One region of the Pedobacter sp. AC212 genome, then DNA from elsewhere that is predicted to be linked to it. Evidence: riboswitches for the same ligand, from Rfam matches in the RefSeq annotation. Region 1 holds a riboswitch; each other region holds the start of a gene.
What was found. A riboswitch is a leader RNA that binds a small molecule or an ion and turns the genes downstream of it on or off. The one in region 1 is predicted to bind S-adenosylmethionine.
Positions count from the first base shown of each region.

Region 1 (7,693 bases):
AAAATCACAGAATAGCTTATTGCAATCAGTAGGTTATTTCGGGTATTTTTTTTCATTAGCGTTGTGCAAATTTATGAAATTTAGCGGGTTACTATATTTTTTAACTGCATTTTCATGTCTTTTGTTTCTAATATTTAACATAAATTAACGGATGTAATTATTCTTACAGCTACATGAAGATATATTTTTAAGTTTTTACGCCGCTTTTTAAAAAGAATTTACCGAATTTTATCAAAATTAAATTTATGAACAGAGTTACCGAGCAGGAATCTAATTATGATAACATCGACAAAATGTCGGTATTGGAGGTTTTGCAGGGCATTAATAATGAAGATAAGACCGTTGCTTTTGCAGTCGAAAAATCTTTGCCTCAGATAGAAAAACTAACTTCGGCAGTTGCCGAAAGAATGAAAAAAGGCGGTCGCTTATTTTATATTGGCGCAGGTACAAGTGGTCGTTTAGGTGTCGTAGATGCATCCGAATGTCCACCAACTTATGGAGTTCCTTTTGATTGGGTTGTTGGAATTATTGCCGGTGGCGATACGGCCATTAGAAAGGCAGTAGAATTTGCAGAAGACGATGCCGAACAAGCCTGGAAGGATTTGGAAGAATTTAACATCAATGAAAAAGATTGTTTAGTGGGTTTGGCCGCATCTGGAACCACACCTTACGTAGTTGGTGGTTTAAATACCGCCCGTAAGCACGGTGTTTTGACCGGTTGTATTGTTTGCAATACTGGTGGACCAATCGCTGCTGAATCTGATTTTCCGGTTGAAGTTGTTGTTGGCCCGGAATTTATCACTGGTTCTACCCGAATGAAATCTGGTACTGCACAGAAATTGGTTTTAAACATGTTGAGTACTACCGTGATGGTTCAATTAGGACGGGTAGTGGGAAACAAAATGGTAGATATGCAGTTAACCAATAACAAATTAGTCGATCGCGGAACGCAGATGGTGGCAGATGAATTAAACATAGGCTATGATGAGGCGGCAGATTTACTTACAAAATATGGAAGCGTACGTAAAGCGGTAGAGGCGGGACAACGACAACCACAGTAAATGAATGAATGATATAATGAGTGAATGATAGAGTTAGCATCGCCGTTAAATTCAGTCATTCGAAATTCACTCACTCAAAATTAAATATTAAAATGCACGAAATCGAGCCTTATTACCAGTGGAGAGATGATTATGTTTCGGCAGAAGATGAGCGCTCACCATTTTACAATACCGAGTATTCGGAAATTTATTTCGACAAGCAGATTTATAATTTCTTGCTGCATCCGCAGTGGGACGAATTCGGGTCGAACACCCTTTACATGAAGGTTTTGTATGCCGATTATGATCGCAGTTATGCCATTATCGAATTTATCGGCGAATGGAATGATGCAATTAATAATGATATCATGTTACTTAAACGTGATATTTTAGAATTGATGATGGACGAAGGCATTACCAAATTTATCCTTATTGGCGAGAACGTTTTAAATTTTCACGCATCTGATGATAGCTATTATGAAGAGTGGTTTCAGGAAGTAGAAGATGGATGGATTGTTGGCGTAAATTTTCAAGAACACGTTATTTCCGAATTTAAAGACAATAACATAGATTACTATATCAACTTTGGGGGAGCTTTTGATAATCTGCCATGGCGTACACTTAAACCGCTACAGTTCTTTAAAAAAGTTGAAGAACTCTTGACAAAAAGATTAAACTAAATTGTTATTTTTAAAATCATTTAAATACACAAAATTAAAAATGGAACAACAAAATTATAATTATCAAACCAATAGTGTCTTTGTACAGGAAAACTCCGTATCGAAGAAGTTTTTTGCAAACGTATTCCTTTGGATGTTTGTAGCGTTGGCTTTATCAACTCTATCTGCTTTTTATATTTCAAACACGGAGTCAGCATTAAGATCATTAATCGATTTTGAAACAGGAAGAAGAACTGCGTTAGGTTATGTAGCCATGTTTGCACCACTAGGGCTAGTTTTAGTAATGGGGGCTGGCTTTTCTAGACTATCTTATGGCGCCTTGTTAGGTGTGTTTGTACTGTTTTCTGTGCTGCTGGGCGTAAGTTTGAGTTTTATTCTCTTAATTTACACTGGCACATCGATTATAACTTGTTTTGCTGCAGCCGCAGGTATTTTTGGTATAATGGCTGTAATGGGCTATACAACAAATATAGATTTGAGTAAGTTCGGCCCAATTTTAATGGTTGGTGTTGCCGGTTTATTTATAGCCAGTATTGCAAACATGTTTATTAAAAGTGAACAGTTTAGCTTAATTATGGCATTTGTTGGTATTGCTGTTTTTACAGCATTGACTGCATACGATGTTCAAAAAATTAAAAGAATTGGAATGGGAATTGAAGAAAGCGGAGAATCAATTCCATCTGCTGATACAAAGAAATTAGCTATAATGGCAGCTTTGTCGCTATACCTTGATTTTATCAATATCTTCCTTTTCTTACTACGCATTTTCGGAAGTAGAAAATAATGAGCAAGTTTTTGGTAATCGCTTTTTTCATTTTAGTTGGCGGCACTATCCAGGCAATTACTGTAACTTATATTACAGATCATATCTTTATTAGTTGTTTGCCTGGTGCTTTTTGGATGGGATATTTGATTACCTACTACAACAAAAGATTCGGAAAAAGGGAGGCTGTTTAAAGCACTCAAACAAAACAATATTCTTAAGGCTGTGCAAATTTGCATGGCCTTTGTAATTTTATTTGGCAGCAGAGCGATAATTTTTGGAATTGATGTTGCTTTGTTGCATTTTTGTACGCTTATTAAGAAAGACGGAGGGATTAGACCCAACGAAGTCTTAGCAACCTGTGACCACACAAGGTGCTACATTCTATCCCGATTTTAATCGGGGGCAGATAAGTTTAGGATTACGATTCTCGTACCAACTTTTTAAATAAGCTTTTTTAGTACTTAGTATATAGTCTTTAGTATTTAGATAACAAATGCCAGATTACATATTGAGTTGAAATGTAGTTACATCTCGTGTCGAATGTCTTGATACTCGATACTAACTACTAAATACTAGTATGAGCATAAGAGAAGAATTAGAAAAACGTATTTTAGTAATTGATGGTGCGATGGGTACCATGATTCAGCGTTATACTTTAACCGAAGAGGATTTTAGAGGGGAACGTTTTAAAGATCATCCGTGTGATGTAAAAGGCAATAACGATTTGCTCAACATCACTCGGCCTGATATTATTAAAGCCATACATCTTGAATATTTAGCCGCTGGTGCGGATATTATCGAAACCAACACCTTCAGTACACAAAGAATTTCCATGGCTGATTACCAGATGGAAGATCTTTCTTATGAGTTAAGCTTTGAAGGTGCGAGGGTGGCAAAAGAGGCTGCTATTGAATTTATGGCGGCTAATCCCGATCGGAAATGTTTTGTTGCAGGTGCAATTGGGCCAACCAACAGAACCCTTTCGATGTCGCCAAATGTAAACGACCCAGGTTTTAGGGCGGTTTATTTTGATGAACTGGAAGCGGCATATTATGAACAAGTTCGCGGTTTGGTAGATGGAGGTTCTGATGTGCTTCTCATCGAAACCATCTTTGATACACTAAATGCAAAAGTAGCCATTGTGGCCATTAAAAAATATGAAGAAGTAGTTGGTCGTAAGCTCGAAATTATGATTTCGGGAACGATTACCGACGCTTCTGGAAGAACGCTTTCTGGTCAAACAGCAGAAGCTTTCTTAAATTCGGTAATGCATGCAAAACCTTTAAGCATTGGTTTTAACTGTGCTTTAGGGGCAAAAGAGATGCGTCCGCACATCGAAGAGCTGGCTACCAAAGCGGGTTGTTACGTTTCTGCTTATCCAAATGCCGGCTTGCCGAATGAATTTGGTGCTTACGACGAACAACCACATGAAACGGCTCACTTGGTCGACGATTTTATCCAATCTGGATTTGTAAATATCGTGGGTGGCTGTTGCGGCACCACTCCTGATCACATTGGCTGCATTGCAAAGAATGCTAAAAAAGCTTCGCCACGGAAATTGCCAACTATTGAGCCTTTTATGCGCTTAAGCGGATTGGAGCCTGTAACGATAACGCCAGACAGTATTTTTGTAAACGTTGGCGAAAGGACAAACATCACCGGATCTCCAAAATTTTCAAAGTTAATTTTAGGTGGCGATTACGAAGCGGCCTTGGCTGTGGCCCTACAACAGGTAGAAGGTGGAGCGCAGATTATTGATGTAAACATGGATGAAGGCATGCTCGATTCGGAAGCTGCCATGACGAAGTTTTTAAATCTGATTGCCTCCGAACCTGATATTGCCAAATTGCCTATCATGGTCGATTCCTCTAAGTGGTCGGTGATAGAAAATGGATTGAAATGTTTGCAGGGAAAAGGAATTGTGAATTCTATTTCACTTAAAGAAGGTGAAGATAAGTTTCGTGAAAGTGCCCGTAAAATTATGCAATATGGCGCTGCCGTTGTTGTAATGGCTTTTGATGAACAAGGCCAGGCCGATAACTACGAACGGAGAAAAGAGATTTGTAAACGAAGCTATGATATTCTGGTGCATGAAATCGGTTTTCCTCCTGAAGACATTATTTTCGACCCGAATATCCTTACCGTAGCCACAGGTTTAGAAGAACATAATAACTACGCGGTAGATTTTATTAACGCTACCCGTTGGATCAAAGAAAACCTGCCACATGCAAAAGTAAGTGGTGGTGTATCAAATATTTCGTTTTCATTTAGAGGAAATAATGTTGTTCGCGAAGCGATGCACTCTGCATTTCTATACCATGCCATTCAGGCCGGTTTAGATATGGGGATTGTAAATGCAGGTATGCTTGAGGTGTATCAGGAAATTCCACCCGAACTTTTGGAGAGGGTAGAAGATGTACTTTTGAACCGACGGGATGATGCTACAGAGAGATTGGTTGAATATGCTGATACGGTAAAATCAAAAGGGAAAGAAATTATAAAAGACGAAGAATGGAGGAAAGGACCGGTTGAAGAACGCCTATCTCACTCCCTGGTAAAAGGAATTGTAGAGTATCTTGACGATGATGTTGAAGAAGCTCGTCAAAAATATGCCCGCCCAATACAAGTGATTGAAGGACCATTGATGGACGGAATGAACATTGTTGGTGATTTATTTGGTGCTGGAAAAATGTTTTTGCCTCAGGTGGTAAAGTCGGCCAGGGTGATGAAGAAAGCGGTGGCTTATTTGCTTCCTTTTATTGAGCAGGAGAAACTAGATAATCCAGATCAGGATCAGAATTCCTCGGCAGGGAAAGTATTGATGGCTACCGTTAAAGGTGATGTTCATGATATCGGGAAGAACATTGTGGGGGTAGTTTTAGCTTGTAATAACTTCGAAATTGTAGATATGGGCGTGATGGTTCCTGCGCAGGAGATCATCAAAAAAGCGAGGGAAATAAATGCCGATATTATTGGCTTAAGTGGGTTAATTACACCATCACTTGATGAAATGGTGCACTTTGCCAAAGAAATGGAACGAGAAGGTTTTACCATTCCATTAATTATTGGTGGAGCAACCACGTCACGGATTCACGCGGCTGTAAAAGTTGCCCCAAATTATTCTGGCCCGGCTATTCATGTTTTAGATGCATCGCGAAGTGTTACTGTTTGCAGTACGCTGATGAATCCTGAAACAAAAGGTGACTACGTTGCTGGCATCAAAGCGGAGTATGAAAAAGCCAGGGAAGCGCATTTGAACAAGCGTTCTGATAAGCGTTTCAAAACCATTGAAGAAGCACGGACAAATAAATTTAAGATAGATTTCGATCGAAATTTACCAGTTCCTGAATTTACCGGAACCAGGGTTTTTGATAATTATCCTTTGGATGAATTAGTTCCATATATCGATTGGACACCATTTTTCCATACCTGGGAACTTCGCGGAAGCTACCCGAAAATATTTGATGATAAAAATGTTGGGAGTGAAGCAAAAAAGCTTTTTGATGATGCGCAGGCATTATTGAAACGGATCTTAGATGAAAAGTTGTTAACGGCTAGAGCGGTAATTGGATTTTGGCCAGCAAACGCCGTTGGAGACGACATTCATTTGGAGGTCGAAAGTCAGAAGTCCGAAGTCGGAAGTCTACCTGGCGATTTTGGACTTAGTACTGAAGACTCAAGACTAGTTACTATCCACACTCTTCGTCAGCAAGCCGAAAAGGTTGATGGTCAGCCGTATTATGCTTTGTCTGATTTCATTGCTCCTAAAGAATCTGGTATTCAAGATTATTTTGGCTGCTTTGCTTTAACTGCAGGAATAGGGATTGATGAGTTGGTAGCAGAATTTGAGGCCAATCATGATGATTATAATAGCATTATGGCGAAAGCATTAGCAGATCGTTTGGCTGAAGCTTTTGCCGAACGCATGCACGAGCGGGTTCGGAAAGAATATTGGGGTTATGCGAAGGATGAAAATTTAAGTAATCAGGAATTGATCAAGGAGGAATATGCAGGTATTCGTCCGGCACCGGGTTATCCTGCTTGTCCGGAACACACGGAAAAGGGAACTTTGTTTAGCTTGCTTGATGCGGAGAACAAAATTGGCTTACACTTAACAGAAAGTTACGCCATGTATCCAACAGCTGCGGTGAGTGGTTTTTACTTTGCCCATCCAGAATCAAGATATTTCGGCCTGGGAAAGATCACCAAAGATCAGGTGGAAGATTACGCAATCAGAAAAGGAATGACGATGGAGGAAGCAGAGAAGTGGCTCTCGCCTAATTTAGCATATTGATATAGTATTTAGTACATAGTATAAAGTAATTAGACAAGATGCATAATTTTAGGGAGCTTAAAGTTTGGAAAATGGGAATTGAAATCTCTAAAATGGTTTTTCAAGTTACTAGAACTTTTCCTGTGGAAGAAAGATATTCTCTAACCTCTCAACTAACTCGTTGTGCTATTTCAATTCCTTCAAATATTGCTGAAGGATGTGGAAGGAAATCTGCCAAGGAACTAAATCAATTTTTAAGCATTAGTTTAGGGTCTGCTTTTGAATTAGAAACGCAAATGATATTAGCTTACGAATTTGGATATATGGATAAAGCGATTTTCGACAATGCAATAATCCAAATCAATGAAGTACAAAAAATGATAAGTGGATTGCAAAGAAGTCTAGGCATCCAATCATGATACTAACGACTTTATACTAAGTACTTAATGAAAATTACAGACCATATAAATAATTCAAAGGGCAAAACCTTGTTCTCTTTCGAGCTATTGCCACCAATAAAAGGGCAAAGTATCCAATGGATTTACGATGCCATCGATCCTTTGCTAGAGTTTAATCCTCCTTTTATTGATGTAACCTCCTTAAGAGAAGATTATATTTACAAGGAACAGGAAAACGGCTTGTTGCAAAAAGTATCGTACCGCAAACGCCCAGGTACAATTGCGATCTGCGCTGCAATTATTCACAAATACAAGATAGATGCAGTACCTCATTTAATTTGCGGTGGTTTTACTAAAGAGGAAACTGAAAATGCATTAATCGATTTGCAGTTTTTGGGAATAGATAACGTGCTGGCTTTACGCGGTGATGCCCGTGCTGCCGATCATTCATTTGTTCCAACTAAAGGCGGCCATTGCTACGCAACTGATTTAATCCAGCATATCAAAAATCATAACGACGGTAAATTCTTGCATGA
Region 1 is NZ_OZ409870.1:5,230,656-5,238,348, reverse strand. It holds gene ACZZZC_RS22660 (S41 family peptidase) at 1-56, opposite strand, end outside; gene murQ (N-acetylmuramic acid 6-phosphate etherase) at 246-1,061, shown strand; gene ACZZZC_RS22650 (hypothetical protein) at 1,154-1,720, shown strand; gene ACZZZC_RS22645 (Bax inhibitor-1/YccA family protein) at 1,761-2,504, shown strand; gene ACZZZC_RS22640 (hypothetical protein) at 2,504-2,677, shown strand; SAM riboswitch class I at 2,794-2,899, shown strand; gene metH (methionine synthase) at 3,064-6,780, shown strand; gene ACZZZC_RS22630 (four helix bundle protein) at 6,819-7,178, shown strand; gene ACZZZC_RS22625 (methylenetetrahydrofolate reductase) at 7,206-7,693, shown strand, end outside.

Region 2 (7,693 bases), 2.4 Mb from region 1:
AACAATGACATAAATTATCTTTTGTTAACGGCGCAAAATCTATCTGTTCTATACTTTTGAGAAACAAAAAATAATATAGATATGGAAAAGATAATAGAATCCGCCGTTGGTATTTTTAGTATTTCGGCCATCCGGTATTTTGTACTTGCCGGAATTCCTTTCATGCTGTTTTATCTCATGATGCCTGCTAAGCTGAATAAGTTTAAAATTCAGCAAAAGTCGGCAACAAAGAAAGACTTCATCCGTGAGGTATGGCATTCCATGCAGAGTACGTTTGTATTTTCAATCATCGCAGTGGTGTTAATTTTCACCCCACTTAAGCAGTACACCAGAATTTATAGTCAGATCGATGATTTCCCGGGATGGTATATCGGTGTCGCCTTGCTTTTGAGCCTCGTAATCCATGATACTTATTTTTACTGGATGCACCGACTGCTACATCATAAAAAACTGTTCAAACTTGCCCATCTGGTTCATCATAAAAGCACTAATCCGTCACCATGGACTTCTTATAGTTTCCATATACTAGAAGCCTTTACCGAAGGCTTTGTTCTGGTGCTGATTGTGATTCTGTTGCCGATGCATCCCTTAACAATATTACTGTTTACTGTGACAGGTTTCATCATTAATGTGTATGGTCATCTCGGCTACGAAATCATGCCTAAATGGTTTCGCTTCACTTTGGCGTTTGAAGTTTTGAATACTTCAGTTCACCATAACCTGCACCACAGTAAATTTAAGGGGAACTATGGACTGTATTTTAGGTTCTGGGATAGGGTAATGGGAACCGAACATCCGGATTATGTGAAGGAATATGACCGCTTGCAGGATCAGCGCTTTGCTCCGAATCCTTTTGATAAACGAGAGTTGAAGATACAGCAAAAGGAGAAATATGAGCAGGCGCTCTAACATCCGGCTCGGTCAAATATTTTGTTACAAAAATGCCCTGGAAACATTTGGGTTTCCAAGGCAAAATTACTTTTTTCAGTCTGAAAAAAAAGCTAGACCTAATTGATATCAAACCATAATTTGGTGGTCAGCAGGTCAGCACCCTGGCTGGCCACCGCATTTTTATAGCTTTGTCCGTTTAAGGATTGCTCTGTACCCGGATAAATAAAACGTACCGGAATCTGGCCATTTAGTACCGTATTTACCGAAGCGGTAAGTTGCGGGTAATCCAATCGGCGACGCTCGGCCCAGGCTTCCAAACCTTGCCCAAAAAGCGCAAGCCATTTTTGCTCACCGATTGATTTTTTATAATTAGCAGCATCATATTGAACTGATGCCTGCGCCAGATAAGCATTGGCTGCAGCATCTGATACACCAAATTGTTTCAGCGAAGCTATGATGCCTTGCTTGTAAAGATCTGCAGCATTTTCTGTAGTTAAGCCTCTTGCAGCAGCCTCGGCTCTATCGAAAAGTAATTCTGCATAGCTGAAAATTACGGCAGGGGATTGTGGCGCAAGAAAATAAGTTCCTGGCTTGGATGTTTTGGCAAAACCCAGGTTACTGGCTTCTGAATTGGTTAATCCATTGGGCAAACCCACATATCCTTCAGGGGTTGCGGTTTGTGTTCTGCTTGCATAAACTGGCAGGCGTGGGTCATTTAGCGAAAAAAGCTTATCAACTATTGTTTTGCTGATCCGGTAATCATCACGGGTATCAAATTGTGCACTCACGGGGTTCTGTTGTGGGGAGATCTGATAAATCAGTTGGGCAATATCCGTATTGTCACTGATATATTGATCGCCATCAGCCTTAATCTCATCCAATACCTGCTTTGCCTTTGCAGGTTCTCTATCTGCAATTCTCAAAGCGATTCTTAACCGTAAAGAGTTAGCGAACTTTTTCCATTTACCAATATTTCCACCATAGATAATGTCACCTGTAATGGCTTTCCCTGCAGGATCAAGAGCATTTTTAGCATTTTTCAGATCTTCCAAGAGGCCAAAATAGACGTCTTTTTGTTTGTCATAAGCTGGCGTAATGAATTCGTCTAATTTTCCTGCCTGGCTGTAGGGAATATCCCCATAGGCATCTGTAAGCAACAGGAATGACCAGGACCTTAAAGTTAAAGCCACACCCCGGTAGTTTGGATTGGCGGTGGTATTTCCGATTTCAATGATCTTGTTAAAACCGGTGATACTTTGCGAGTACAAAGTAGACCATAAAGAGATAAAACTACTGTTGGAATAAATAAAGCGATCTTCTTCGGTATACTGGACCTTTGCCCAGTGTTGCGCAAAAAGAAGACTCGAATTCATGTTGTTTGTTGTTCCCCAATAGGCATCGGTAGTGTTTTTTATCGCAGCAGTAAGCAGATAATCAGGCTGTGCATTTTCAGTAGCGTTCGGATTGATGTTTACTTCGTCGAGTTCCTTGCCGCAGGAGGCTGCTAAAATTGAAACGAAAGCAGTGATATATATAAATTTATTTTTCATGTGGATAGGATTAAAATTTAATGTTCAGGTTAATGCCATAGCTGCGGGTTGTTGGGTTAGAAAGGCTCTCAAGCCCCTGGCCATTACCAGTGTTAAAGGCTACCTCCGGATCGATATCGGCTACATTACGGTGCAGTATCGCCAGGTTTCTTCCTACAAGTGATACCGAGACGCCTTGCAGACTTAAAGGACGTATCCATTTCGAGGGTAGGTTATAGCTCAGTTTAATCTCGCGGAGTTTGACGTAGGAAGCATCAAATATATTGGCCTCATCAATGGTGCGAAACGACTTGTAATAGGTTTGTGCAGAAAGTATTTTCTCATTGCGTTTCCCATCAGCCGTTACCCCGTCGAAAATCATCCCGTCATCGTAAACCGTTACACCGGCAGGCGCCGTAGCACCATCAGCCAGTCTTACCGTTCCATTTGCTTTCACATTTCCCGGATAATAATAGGAAATTCCCCCAAATTCTGCCGCTCTGCCTGGCAGGGTAGAGGCCAGCACGCCTGTATAGGTTCCTGTTGCATAGGTGCCGTTGTAAATTGAGCCGCCAAAGCTGGCATCAATCAACACGCCCAAACTAATACCCTTATAGGTGAAGGTATTGGATATGCCGCCTATCCAATCTGGTGTATATTTACCCAGGACCCTTTTGGTAGGATCAGTCTGTGGAGCTCCTGTTGCATTGACGATGATATTTCCACTGCCATCTCTTAAAAAAGCGTTACCAAACAGCGTTCCATAAGGTTGGCCAACAGCTGCGATGACTTGAGCCGAGTTCGTTGCCACGACATAGTTTTGCAACAGCCCCGCTTGATCCAGCTCGATGACCTTACTTCTGTTCGCGGCATAATTCACATCAATATCCCAGGTCAGCTGCTTTCTGATAGGAGTAACCCCCAATTGTACTTCCACGCCTTTATTGTTGATTTTTCCTGCATTTAATAATTTGGACCTGAATCCGGTACTTTGACTAACATCCACACTTAAAATCTGGTCGTAGCTATTGGTATTGTATAAACTTACATCAAAACGAAGGCGCTTGTTGAACAACACAGCTTCTGCTCCTAATTCAGATGAGGTCGTGGTTTCAGGTTTCAGATCAGGGTTCAAATCCGTGGCCGAAGGGCTGAGTTGAGGATTGCTCCCAAAAGGGGCACTGAAAGAATAAGTGTTAATCAGGCGATATGGATCGGCATCCTTACCTACTTTTGACCAACCTCCACGAATTTTGGCATAATCGAGCACCTCGCTCTTGATATCAAAAGCCTCTGTCAGCACAAGGCTTCCGTTAAAGGAAGGGTAGAAATAAGATCTGTTCTGGGCCGGCAATGTCGATGACCAGTCGTTACGGGCCGTCACATTTGCAAAAAGGTAATTCCTAAATCCAATCTGCGCCGATGCGTAACCACTGTAGGATTTCAATTTACTATAATTATTAGAAGAGGTAAGCGGATCTCTGGAATTGTTCAAAGTATATAAGCCAGCGACAGCAAGCCTCGGTGCACTCTGATCATTTTGTTCGATATATCTTGAACGTATATTTGTTCCCAATAAGGCTTCCACGCTGAAATCATCATTAAGCTGTTTAGTGTAGTTCAAGGTTGCATCGGTATTGCTTTCGTTCACGGTAAAAGCACTTTCGGTATAGGAACCAAATGGAGTTCCGTTAGTACCATATGCAATCCTGATTTTGCGGCGATCATTGTAATAATCCGTTCCCGAACGGAAGTTAAAGTTAAGACCATCAGTAATTTTATAATTCAGGCCAATGTTTCCGATAATCCTGTTCCGGTTTTGTGATACTGTATTTTCATAGGCCACCCAGTACGGATTACTGTAGTAACTGGTGTTCCAGTTGAAAGTGTTTCCGTTTTCATCCCGGTAGTTTTTCAATTGATTAATGTCTACCTGTCTGCCAAACCAGGTAAACTGAAGCATGGTACTGGTCGACCTGGAACCGCCCGTTCCTGGTAAGTTGTCAGAACCAAGTTTACTGTAATTTGCGTTGGCAGTAAGGGTCAACTTGGGCGTAATTCTCAAAGTGGTGTTCAGGGCAAACGAATTCTTGTCCTGCCCGGAGTTAGGCACCACACCAACCTGTTTTAGATTGTTGTAGGATAAGCGGTAATCAAATTTCTCTCCGGCATCTTCAAGGGCAATGCCATTGGAAAGAGAATAGCCAGTTTCAAAAAAATCACGAACATTATTTGGATTGGCTACAAATGGAACGGCTACTCCCTTTGAAAAAAACTGGGGAATCAGCCTGCCATCCATTCTCGGGCCCCAGCTTTCATCCACACCGTCATTCGTTCCGGCACCCTTGCCATCTACGTAGCTAAACTTGCCTTCTGATCCCTGACCAAAAATATCCTGGTACTTTGGCAGTGTAAGTAAACTTTCAATAACCCCATTGGAGTTAAAGCTGACCCCCAAACCCTTTTTCGATTTTCCGGATTTTGTTTTGATAATAACTACTCCGGCCGCTGCCCTTGAGCCGTACAACGCTGCTGCGTTCGGGCCTTTAAGCACACTGATTGATTCTATATCATTTGGATTGATATCGGAAATTGTATTTGCGTAATCTCTTGCGCCAGCGGAATTGAGCTGCGAATTGTCAACCGGTATACCATCCACAACAAAAAGCGGCTGATTATTGCCAGAAATAGAAGTTTCTCCTCTAATCACTATGCGGGAAGAACCCATATCGCCCTGGCTATTGGTTACCCTCACGCCAGCAACCTTACCCGCCAACGCATTTACCAGGTTGCTTTCCCTCGCTTCAGTCAAGCTCTCACCTTTGAGCTCCTGTACGGCATAACCCAGCGATTTTTTTTGTCTCGAGATACCCAGAGCCGTAACCACAACTTCATCTAAAGCGTTATCCGCATCATTTAAAACCACGTTGAGCACCTGTGTATCGCCAGATACTTCCACTTCTTTAGTAGCGAAGCCGATATAAGAAAATACCAATGTGCTTTTGCCAGTTACCGTAATGGTAAAACTGCCGGCACCATTACTTGTTACTGCCTGTTTGGTACCTTTTACAAAAATGGAAACACCGGGCAGAGTTTCTCCTGATGAACTTTTAACCGTGCCTGATATGGAGATGTTTTGTGCACGTACGAATGGGGAAAGCAATAGCAGAAATAATATTGCCGGAAGCTTAATCTTGTTGAACATAATAGATATTGTTGATGATTAATTAAGGGATGATGTCGCGAAATTTAGGCAAAGCTCTTCCACTCCGCTTTTGACGAATTTTTTAACACACTAATAATGAAAATTTTAAGTTTTTGTGGTATTTGCTAACTTTAGTCTGTACAAATACCCGTTCGCATTCGGTCTCTTTTACTTCGGTTTGAAATGCATGCGTAAATTGATTTTTGCTCGTTAGTTTTTTCCATTTAATTTATTTTTCTGATAGATCAACACTTATCAATTGTAGCAATCCGCTTATAAAAAAAAGCACTCCTATAAATCAGGAGTGCTCTCATATTCATTAACAATGATTTGGCCTTCAACTGACTTAACTATCCCGGACTTTCCGGGATGGAATTAGCACCATACCTAAGGCTGGTTGCTAAGGTTTCACAGGGCCATTCCCTCCACCTTTCTTGATAAGTATTTTAAAATAACTGGCGCAAAGATAATAGAAAAATCATATTGTCTAGTAATTCTATAGATTTTGTTTAAATATTTTTTTCTTAAGGCTAATCATGCCTACATTTGCGCTGTTAATTGATCAACATCCCATGAAAATAAAATATATTTTAATAGTTGTAGCAGGACTTTTCCTACAGAATGCAGCAGCGCAGTCAAAAAATGAAATCAAAAGCAATAGTGTCGAATCTCCGAAATCTTTTCGGGCAGATGGAATCTGGAGAGGTGTCTTTAATCTCAAACCCGGTGTTGAAGTACCATTTAATTTTGAAATTAAAAATAGAAACGGTGATCAACCCTTTCTCAGCTTTTTAAATGCCGATGAGCGCTTCGACGGGGGAGTTGTAAAAAGGAAAGGAGATTCATTGTTGATTAACCTGGATCAGTTCGACAATGTTCTTGCTTTTAAAATCCAGAAAGATTCACTTGTCGGCGTATTGAAGAGACAGGATGGATCTGGAAAACCACTGCCTGTGTATGCCAGTAAAGCAAAGCAATATCGGTTTGCAACCAGTGGTCAGGCACCAGATGCAGATTTTTCTGGAAAATACGATATTGTTTTTCAGTCACAGAATGGCAAAAAGGAAAATGCAGTAGGACTTTTTAAGCAGGCCGGAAATAAAATTACAGGTACATTTCTCCGCATTACCGGCGATTCCCGCTATCTTGAAGGCAGTGTTGATGGAAACCATTTTTATCTTTCCGGTTTCATCGGTTCGAGCCCTGCTTACTACAAAGGCACATTTTCAAAAGAAGGTAAAATTGTGGGAGAAGTAGTGAGTGCCAGGGGGAATACGCCCTTCACCGGAACTCAAAATCAAAATGCTGCCCTCCCGGATGCGACCAAATTAACTTTTTTAAAAGATGGGTATAAAACGCTTGACTTTTCTCTTCCGGATGTTAATGGAAAGAAGATTTCGTTAAAGGATGAAAAATTTAAAAATAAAGTGGTGATCCTGACGATTACCGGAACCTGGTGCCCTAATTGTGTAGATGAGGCAGCATTCATCGCTCCATGGTACAAGGAAAATCGCAGTCGTGGCGTTGAAGTTATTGGCATTCATTATGAGCGGCAACTGGATTCGGCTTATGTAAAAAAAGCATTAGGAAGATTTCGCGATAAGTTTGGCATTGAATATGATCAGGTGATTGCTGGCAAACCCGATAAAAAACAGGTTGCAGAATCACTTCCTGGACTAAGTAATTTCCTTTCTTTTCCAACGATGATCATCATCGATAAAAATGGAAATGTTGCTCAGATCCATACAGGTTATAGTGGACCAGCAACGGGAAAATATTACACTGATTTCGTCAAAGCATTTAATGATGAAATTGATGGATTGTTGTCAAAAAAACTGCTGTAGAAGAGGCTCTAACAAGAAATTAGTTTATTTGAAAGTCCTTCTCCTAACATTCGATTTTTTAAATATTTCGAGTACTTTGAGAAACAAAAAAGCCCGCTATCTTATGATTTGCGGGCTTTTGAAATTTTTAATACTAAATCTGCGGAAAGCGAGGGATTCGAACCCCCGGACCTGTTACAGTCAACAGTTTTCAAGACTGCCGCATTCGACCACTCTGCCAGCTT
Region 2 is NZ_OZ409870.1:2,857,234-2,864,926, forward strand. It holds gene ACZZZC_RS12385 (Crp/Fnr family transcriptional regulator) at 1-8, shown strand, start outside; gene ACZZZC_RS12390 (sterol desaturase family protein) at 82-909, shown strand; gene ACZZZC_RS12395 (SusD/RagB family nutrient-binding outer membrane lipoprotein) at 1,008-2,441, opposite strand; gene ACZZZC_RS12400 (SusC/RagA family TonB-linked outer membrane protein) at 2,452-5,625, opposite strand; SAM riboswitch class I at 5,969-6,069, opposite strand; gene ACZZZC_RS12405 (peroxiredoxin family protein) at 6,198-7,469, shown strand; tRNA gene ACZZZC_RS12410 (tRNA-Ser) at 7,612-7,693, opposite strand, start outside.
Region 2: it holds a riboswitch for S-adenosylmethionine, as region 1 does, so the genes downstream of both, ACZZZC_RS12400 (SusC/RagA family TonB-linked outer membrane protein) here and metH (methionine synthase) in region 1, are expected to answer to the same signal.

Region 3 (7,693 bases), 2.1 Mb from region 1:
CCCTTGGTGGCGCCATACCTGCAATAATGGCGTATTTTTCCATATCGGCATAGGTATAGTTGCCAGAAGAAACCAGTTGACGGATATTGTTTTCAGCCTCGAAAACAGCTTTAATCCCTGAGGGAAGCTGATCTTTAGCTTTTTCCATTACATCGAAAGGTAAAATACCTAAGGCACCGCCTTCCAGTTGGGTTAACTGTTTCGGTGTTAAAAGTTTCAATGCTGTTAGCTTTACTGTACCTGCATAATCAGCAAATTTTGTTCTGGCAATAATCGTCCAAAGCAAAATTTGAATATCATGCTGTTCCACCTCTGGATGTTTTTCTGCGCTCTTTAAAATGGCAACCACAATCTCTTCTTTCGGACCTAAAACAGGAGCAAACATGTAGCCATCCCCTTTCGAAGGTGCAAAAGTTCCGGCTTTTAAACAGTAGCTCTTATTTGTCATTTCATAAAATCCCTCGCACAAAACGAAACCTCCATCAGGGTTTTTAGGCAGTAAATATAGCGGCTGAAATTTTGCCTTAGCATTAAAATCAGGCATTTTTTCACCCTCGCGGTTTACATCTTCAAATGCTGTAGTAATGGCAGCGGGTTGCTTTAAAAATTTATCAACACCAAGAGCTTTAGCACCTTGTGCCGTTCCAACTTTTAATAGTTTGTCTTTTAATCCCCCGAATTGTGCCTGAGCTGTTAATCCTGATATTGCAATTAGCAGTACTAAGGAAGTAGATTTTATTTTTTTCATCATGATTAGATAGGTATGACAAACATAAAATTTTTAAGGTTAAGTTTATTTTATGATTTCAAATTAAAATTACGAATTTGATTCACAAGCACTTAACAAATTATCAGAATTTAATTTTGTTGTTTCGAAATTAAATTAGATATTTGAAATATTATTTGGTGAACAACTGAATAAAAGTCAATCTTTAATCGGATTGATTTATAAAGAAGTGGCGAGAGACTGGCTCCGTGACCCACTGGCAACCCTCAGAAAGAGAAGGTGCCAATTCCTGACCAAGTAACATGGTGTTATTTGGAGATATAAATTATAACTGATGAAAATACTAAATCTTCAATCGCAAAGCGAACCTCAGCTAAACCTCAATCAGGTAGAGAACTCTTCTATTTCATTGATTTGTTGTGATATGCGGGCGATTACTTGTATGTGCTGTTGCATACAGTAATTTAAAAATCTTCCTCCTTTGTTTCTTTTTCAAATTGGAAGGTCCCGATAGATCGGGATACGCCCTACAAAATTATCTTGATTTATGGTGATAAATTTTATAACCATAAGCTTGAAATCAATCTTCAACATTCATTTAATCAATCATTTAGAATTATGTCAACTTCATATAAATTTGAAACACTACAGTTACACGCTGGCCAGGAAATAGACCCAACCACAGGATCAAGAGCAGTTCCAATTTATCAAACTACCTCTTATGGATTTAAAAATGCCGAACATGGCGCTAATCTTTTCGCTTTAAAAGAATTTGGCAATATCTATACTCGTTTAATGAACCCAACGACTGATGTTTTTGAAAAAAGAATTGCGGCGTTGGAAGGTGGAGTTGCAGCGTTAGCAACAGCATCTGGTCAGGCGGCACAGTTTATTGCATTACATAATATTTTAGAAGCGGGAGATAGCATTGTTTCCTCAACACATATTTACGGAGGAACTTACAATCAATTTAAGGTGGCTTTCAAACGCCTGGGCATCCATGTAGATTTTGCAAATCCAGATGTGCCTGAAGAATTTGAGCAAAAGATAACAGAGAAAACAAAAGCGATCTACTTAGAAACCATTGGAAATCCGGCTTTCAGCATTCCTGATTTTGAGAAGATCGCAGCAATTGCGAAGAAATACGATCTTCCTTTCATCGTGGATAATACTTTTGGTGCTGGAGGTTATTTATTTAAACCTTTGGAACATGGCGCTAACATCGTAGTAGAATCTGCAACAAAATGGATTGGCGGACATGGAACCAGCATTGGAGGCGTAATTGTTGATGGTGGAAATTATAATTGGGGCAATGGAAAATTTCCGCAGTTCACCGAGCCATCAGAAGGTTATCATGGATTGGTTTTTAATGATGTTTTCGGCATCGGCGGCCCATTTGGTAACATTCAATTCATCATTCGTGCTCGAGTTGAGGGTTTAAGAGATTTGGGTCCTGCCCTTTCGCCTTTCAATTCATTCCTTTTATTGCAAGGTTTAGAAACGTTATCTCTTCGCGTACAACGCCATGTAGATAATGCTTTGGAGTTGGCCACCTGGTTAGAAAATCATCCGCTTGTTAAAGAAGTTCATTATCCAGGTTTAGCAAGCAGCAAATACAATAATCTGGCAAAAAAATATTTGAGCAATGGTTTCGGTGGTGTTTTATCTTTCGAATTAAATGGCACCAAGGAAAATGCAACCCAAGTTATAGATCAGTTAAAACTGGTTTCTCATTTAGCAAATGTCGGCGATGCTAAAACGCTGATTATTCAGCCTTCGGCAACCACACATCAACAATTAAGTGAAACGGAACAATTAGCTGCAGGTGTAAAACCAAATGCGTTAAGGGTTTCAGTTGGTATTGAGCATATCGATGACATTAAAGCAGATTTTGAGCAGGCTTTTGCTACTATCAGCGCTCACGCAACTGCTGAAAGTTTACAAGCCTAATACTATCCATCCCTCGAAAGGGTTGCAACAAAACATGTTTAAAAATTTACAGTCAATAATATGACCGATAGAAGTTCAAAGACCTCTTCAGAGGTTGGGGTGTATAATTATCCCAAACAGTTTAAGTTAGAAAGTGGCAAGAAAATTCGAAACTTGCAAATCGCTTTTCAAACTTATGGAAAATTAAATGCCAAAAAAGATAACGTAATTTGGGTTTGCCATGCTTTAACCGCAAATGACGATGTTTTTGAGTGGTGGGAAGGTCTGTTTGGGCAAAATGCTTTGTTTAATCCGGAAGAACATTATATCATTTGTGCGAATGTTTTGGGTTCGAACTACGGAACAACCAATCCTTTAAGTACCAATCCTGTAAACGGTTTACCTTATTATCTATCATTCCCACAATTTACTATCCGCGATTTTGTATCTGCTCACCAACTATTGGCCGATCATTTAGGCATTGGAAACATCAAATTATTAATTGGCGGTTCATTAGGAGGTCAGCAGGCAGTAGAATGGGGAATAATTGAGCCGAACAGAATTGAGAATCTTATTTTGGTTGCTACAAATGCTGTTCATTCTCCGTGGGGAATTGCTTTTAATGAAAGCCAGCGTTTGGCGATTACCACCGATAGAACTTTTTACGCTAACCAGCCAGATGGCGGTAGTAAGGGACTTAAAACCGCTCGTAGTATAGCGCTTTTGAGCTACAGAACTTACCATGCTTATGGCAATACGCAGGTAGAAAGCGTAAACGATAAAACGGATAATTTCAGGGCTTCATCATACCAAAATTATCAGGGAGAGAAATTGATAAACCGCTTCAATGCTTATAGTTACTATTATTTAACTAAAGCAATGGATAGCCACAACGTTGGTCGCAACCGTAAATCAATTGCCGAGGCTTTGAAGCTAATTAAAGCAAATACGCTAGTTATAGGAATTGAAAATGACTTCCTGTTTCCAATTTCGGAGCAGAAATTTTTAGCTGATCATATTAACGATGCGGAATTTGCCTCCATTCATTCTGAATATGGTCATGATGGTTTCTTGATCGAAACTAATGCATTAACAAACATCATCGGAAATTTCATTAAGGAAAGCAGAAACAAAAAAATTATCAAGTTGCAGCATACTGCCTAATCAGGCAGAAGCATGAACGGTGGAAGGTTTAAAATAAAAACCCAAGGTTAAAAACATAGAAATAATTAATCAGTCACGGAAAACTAGGGTACCTAATTCAGTGTAAATCCGTGTTTCCGTGGCAAATAAAAAATAGCAAAAACAAATGGTAGCGAAAGCCTTTTTGAGCATCTACTCTTGATACTTTTTCCGCTACTCGATACTATAAAACAACATGAGCAAAAATTTAAAAATCGGATTATTTGGTTTCGGAGTTGTAGGACAAGGTTTATTGGACATCATCCAAAGCCAGAACCTTAACCTTGAAATCATTAAAATAGCGATTAAAGACCCAAGAAAGAAACGTACCCTTAATAAAGATCTATTTACAACGGATAAAAACGAGATTCTGAATAATTCCGAAATCAATACGATTGTAGAGTTGATAAATGATGCTGATGCGGCTTACGAAATTGTAACTACGGCATTGAAGAATGGTAAAAACGTAGTTTCAGCAAATAAAAAGATGATTGCTACGCACTTGAAAGAGTTAGTAGATCTACAACAGCAACATGGCACATCGCTACTTTACGAAGGTGCAGTTTGCGGAAGTATTCCAATCATCAGAAACCTGGAAGAATATTATGATAATGAACTTTTCCATGCCCTGAGCGGAATTTTTAATGGTTCGTCGAATTATATTTTATCGAAAATTTTTAACGAAAATCAGAGTTATGATTCGGCACTAAAAAAGAAGCGCAAGACTTAGGTTTTGCAGAAACTGACCCAATTTTGGACGTTGGTGGATACGACCCAAAATACAAATTAGCTATCGCAACGGCGCATGCTTATGGCTTGTTCGTAAACCCTGATGCGATATTGAACATTGGTATTCAAAACCTGTCTCATTACGACATTAAATATGCTCGTGAAAAAAACTTCAAAATTAAACTGGTTCCAACAGCTAGAAAAGTAAACACAAAGGATATTGTAACCTATGTATTGCCAAAATTGGTAGCAAAAGATGATTTCTTATACAATGTAGAGAATGAATACAATGCGGTAACGGTTCAGGCGGCTTTTGCTGATAAGCAATTTTTCTTTGGCAAAGGTGCAGGTGGCCACCCAACAGGCGCTGCTGTACTTTCTGATATTGCTGCCTTACGTTATGATTATCGTTATGAGTACAAAAAATATCACTCAGAAAATGGTGTAAAACACACTGAAGATATTTTATTGGAGATCTATTTGCGTTATGCTGATGAAGATTTAATCAGTTTACTGGAGTTCGATAACATTAGCGAGCGTTATTCAGCCAGTGAGTACAAATACGTAATCGGTACGGTGAAATTGGGAAATTTGATTAGTAATCGTGATCTTCTACTAGATAAGAATGTTTTTGTCGCCTATACGGGTAGGCAGATTTACAAACAGGAGCAGGTTGCTGCAAATGTCTTCGCGGAAGAACTAGCGTCGATATAAGAATTTTTTAAGGTTAATTTTTTTATTTGTTTTGTTGTTAAGTACAAAGGTCGGAGCGATTCCGACCTTTTGCGTTATTTATTTTCTTTGATATATTTTTCGATAATTACCCGATCAACACCTTCTTTTTCAACTTTCTCCACTCCTGTTTGAGTAAGCGTATCATTTACTACAGTAATTTTGAAAGCAAATTTTTGGCCTTCCCAATTTTTGTTTTTATAGTATTGAAGATGCTCGGTGTAAGCGTTTCCATTTAGCGTATAACTTCCCCCACCAGCATCAAAACCTAAACTATCTTTAGGATTTGTAGAATGCTTTAAAAAGGCAAAATGTGTATCATTTATAACCTTAATCATTTCAAAATTCATTGGATAGTCGCTGGTTTTTCCAGTGTGTTTATCAATAATTTTTCCTGATATCAATTTCCAAGTGCCTCTAATATCATTTGGTTTAGCTTCCGCTCCACCTGGTTTTTCCTTACAGGCATATAAAAATGTTAAGGCAGCTACTATTATAAATATCTTTTTCATATTTTATTAAATGAAGCTATCCCCTTCCTGCCATTTCAGTTAGTTTTTTTGCTAAATCTTTCCCTAAATAACCATCAATTATAGCATGAACGATATAGAGAATAGGTGTCATTAAAATAGCAACAAGGAATTTGTAAGTATAATTTACTAAACCAATGGCAGCAACCATTTGCCAGCTATAATGATATTGAGGGTTTAAATAAAATGCGATGAAAATTACTACGAAACTATCAATCAGTTGAGAAACCAAAGTTGAACCAGTAGCTCGTAACCATAACGACTTCTCTCCGGTTATCTTTTTTATCCGATGGAATATTAAAACATCGGCGAGCTGCCCCACAATAAAAGCAATGATAGAACCCACGATAATCCACATGCCTTGGCCAAAAATACCAGCGAAGGCGTTATTCATATTCAAATCTTCACCGTTTATATTTTGATGAACCCAAAAATCGGCTGCGCTTAAATGCATAGAGCCCCAAACCACTAAAAACGCAAAAGCTATCAAAATGGAAGTTAAAATAGATAGAAACCGCACTTGTTTTACCCCAAAATATTCGTTTATGATATCGGTCATGATAAAAATGATTGGCCAGGTAAGCACTCCCGCCGACATTACAAACGAAAGATTAGGCACACCAAATAAGTTAATATCAAACTTCTTGAAACCCAATGTTTCTTCAACACTAAATAATTTTACACCGATAAATTCTGATAATATTGCATTCGCCACAAAAAAACTCCCCAGAACGAGAAGTAAGCGGCTTTCTTTAGTTTTAAAAGTCATAGCGTATAAATCTAAAGATAAATCGAATGAGATTTAGTTTTTAAGCTGTAATTTTTTCCAAGACTTTTACACTCATTCGACCTTAAAAATAGGTTTGCAAAAATAATCTACCAATCTTTGCGACTTCAAAAAAATCGGAATATTCATGGATAAGAAACAGCACTTTTATCTTATATTAATTTTGGGCTCCTTGGCGGCGCTTGGCCCTTTCTCAATTGACATGTACTTGCCAGGTTTTGTTGATATTGCTAAAGATTTAAAAAGCACCGAATCTACAGTTGCATTATCGCTATCTAGTTTCTTTATCGGAATTTCTGCAGGCCAGCTACTGTATGGCCCGTTGTTAGATAAATACGGAAGAAAAAAACCGCTGTTTTTTGGATTGGCTTTGTATATCGTGTCCTCATTTTTATGCTTAGCCGTTACAGATGTAAATCAATTAATTGTTTTGCGTTTTGTACAAGCTATTGGCAGTTGCGCTACGGCAGTAGCTTCAGTAGCAATGGTTCGCGATTTATTTTCTGTTGAAGAAAGTCCGAAAGTGTTTGCATCGCTGATGCTAGTGATCGCCGTTTCACCGATGCTTGCCCCAACTGCTGGCGGCTATTTGATATCCGCATTAGGTTGGAAATATGTTTTCGTATTTTTAGGCTTTATGGCTATAATAATATTGCTGGCCTCCATTTTCAAACTTCCCGAAAGCTATAAACCTGACCCCAATTATTCCTTAAAGCCGAAACCCATTTTAAAAAGTTTCTTAACGGTTTTAAAAGAGCCGCAATTTTCCACTTATGCACTTATCAGCTCAATTACATTTTCAGGCCTATTTGCTTATGTATCATCATCGCCACAGGTTTTCATGAAGATTTACGCCGTTAGCAAAACTGGTTATGGGTGGATCTTTGCACTGCTTTCTGTAGCCTTCATTGGTTCGAGCCAACTAAACAGTTTATGTTTACGATGGTTAACGAGCAAAAAAATTGTTACGATAGCGCTTTTAGCTCAATGCGTATTCAGTTTAATATTTTTGATTTTTGCTTTAAACGATTGGTTAAATTTATATTCAACCATTGGTTTTATCGCTTTATTCCTATG
Region 3 is NZ_OZ409870.1:3,093,974-3,101,666, forward strand. It holds gene ACZZZC_RS13530 (hypothetical protein) at 1-751, opposite strand, end outside; SAM riboswitch class I at 944-1,054, shown strand; gene ACZZZC_RS13535 (O-acetylhomoserine aminocarboxypropyltransferase/cysteine synthase family protein) at 1,346-2,677, shown strand; gene ACZZZC_RS13540 (homoserine O-acetyltransferase family protein) at 2,738-3,820, shown strand; partial or broken gene ACZZZC_RS13545 (homoserine dehydrogenase) at 4,035-5,281, shown strand; gene ACZZZC_RS13550 (hypothetical protein) at 5,356-5,811, opposite strand; gene ACZZZC_RS13555 (queuosine precursor transporter) at 5,828-6,598, opposite strand; gene ACZZZC_RS13560 (multidrug effflux MFS transporter) at 6,744-7,693, shown strand, end outside.
Region 3: it holds a riboswitch for S-adenosylmethionine, as region 1 does, so the genes downstream of both, ACZZZC_RS13535 (O-acetylhomoserine aminocarboxypropyltransferase/cysteine synthase family protein) here and metH (methionine synthase) in region 1, are expected to answer to the same signal.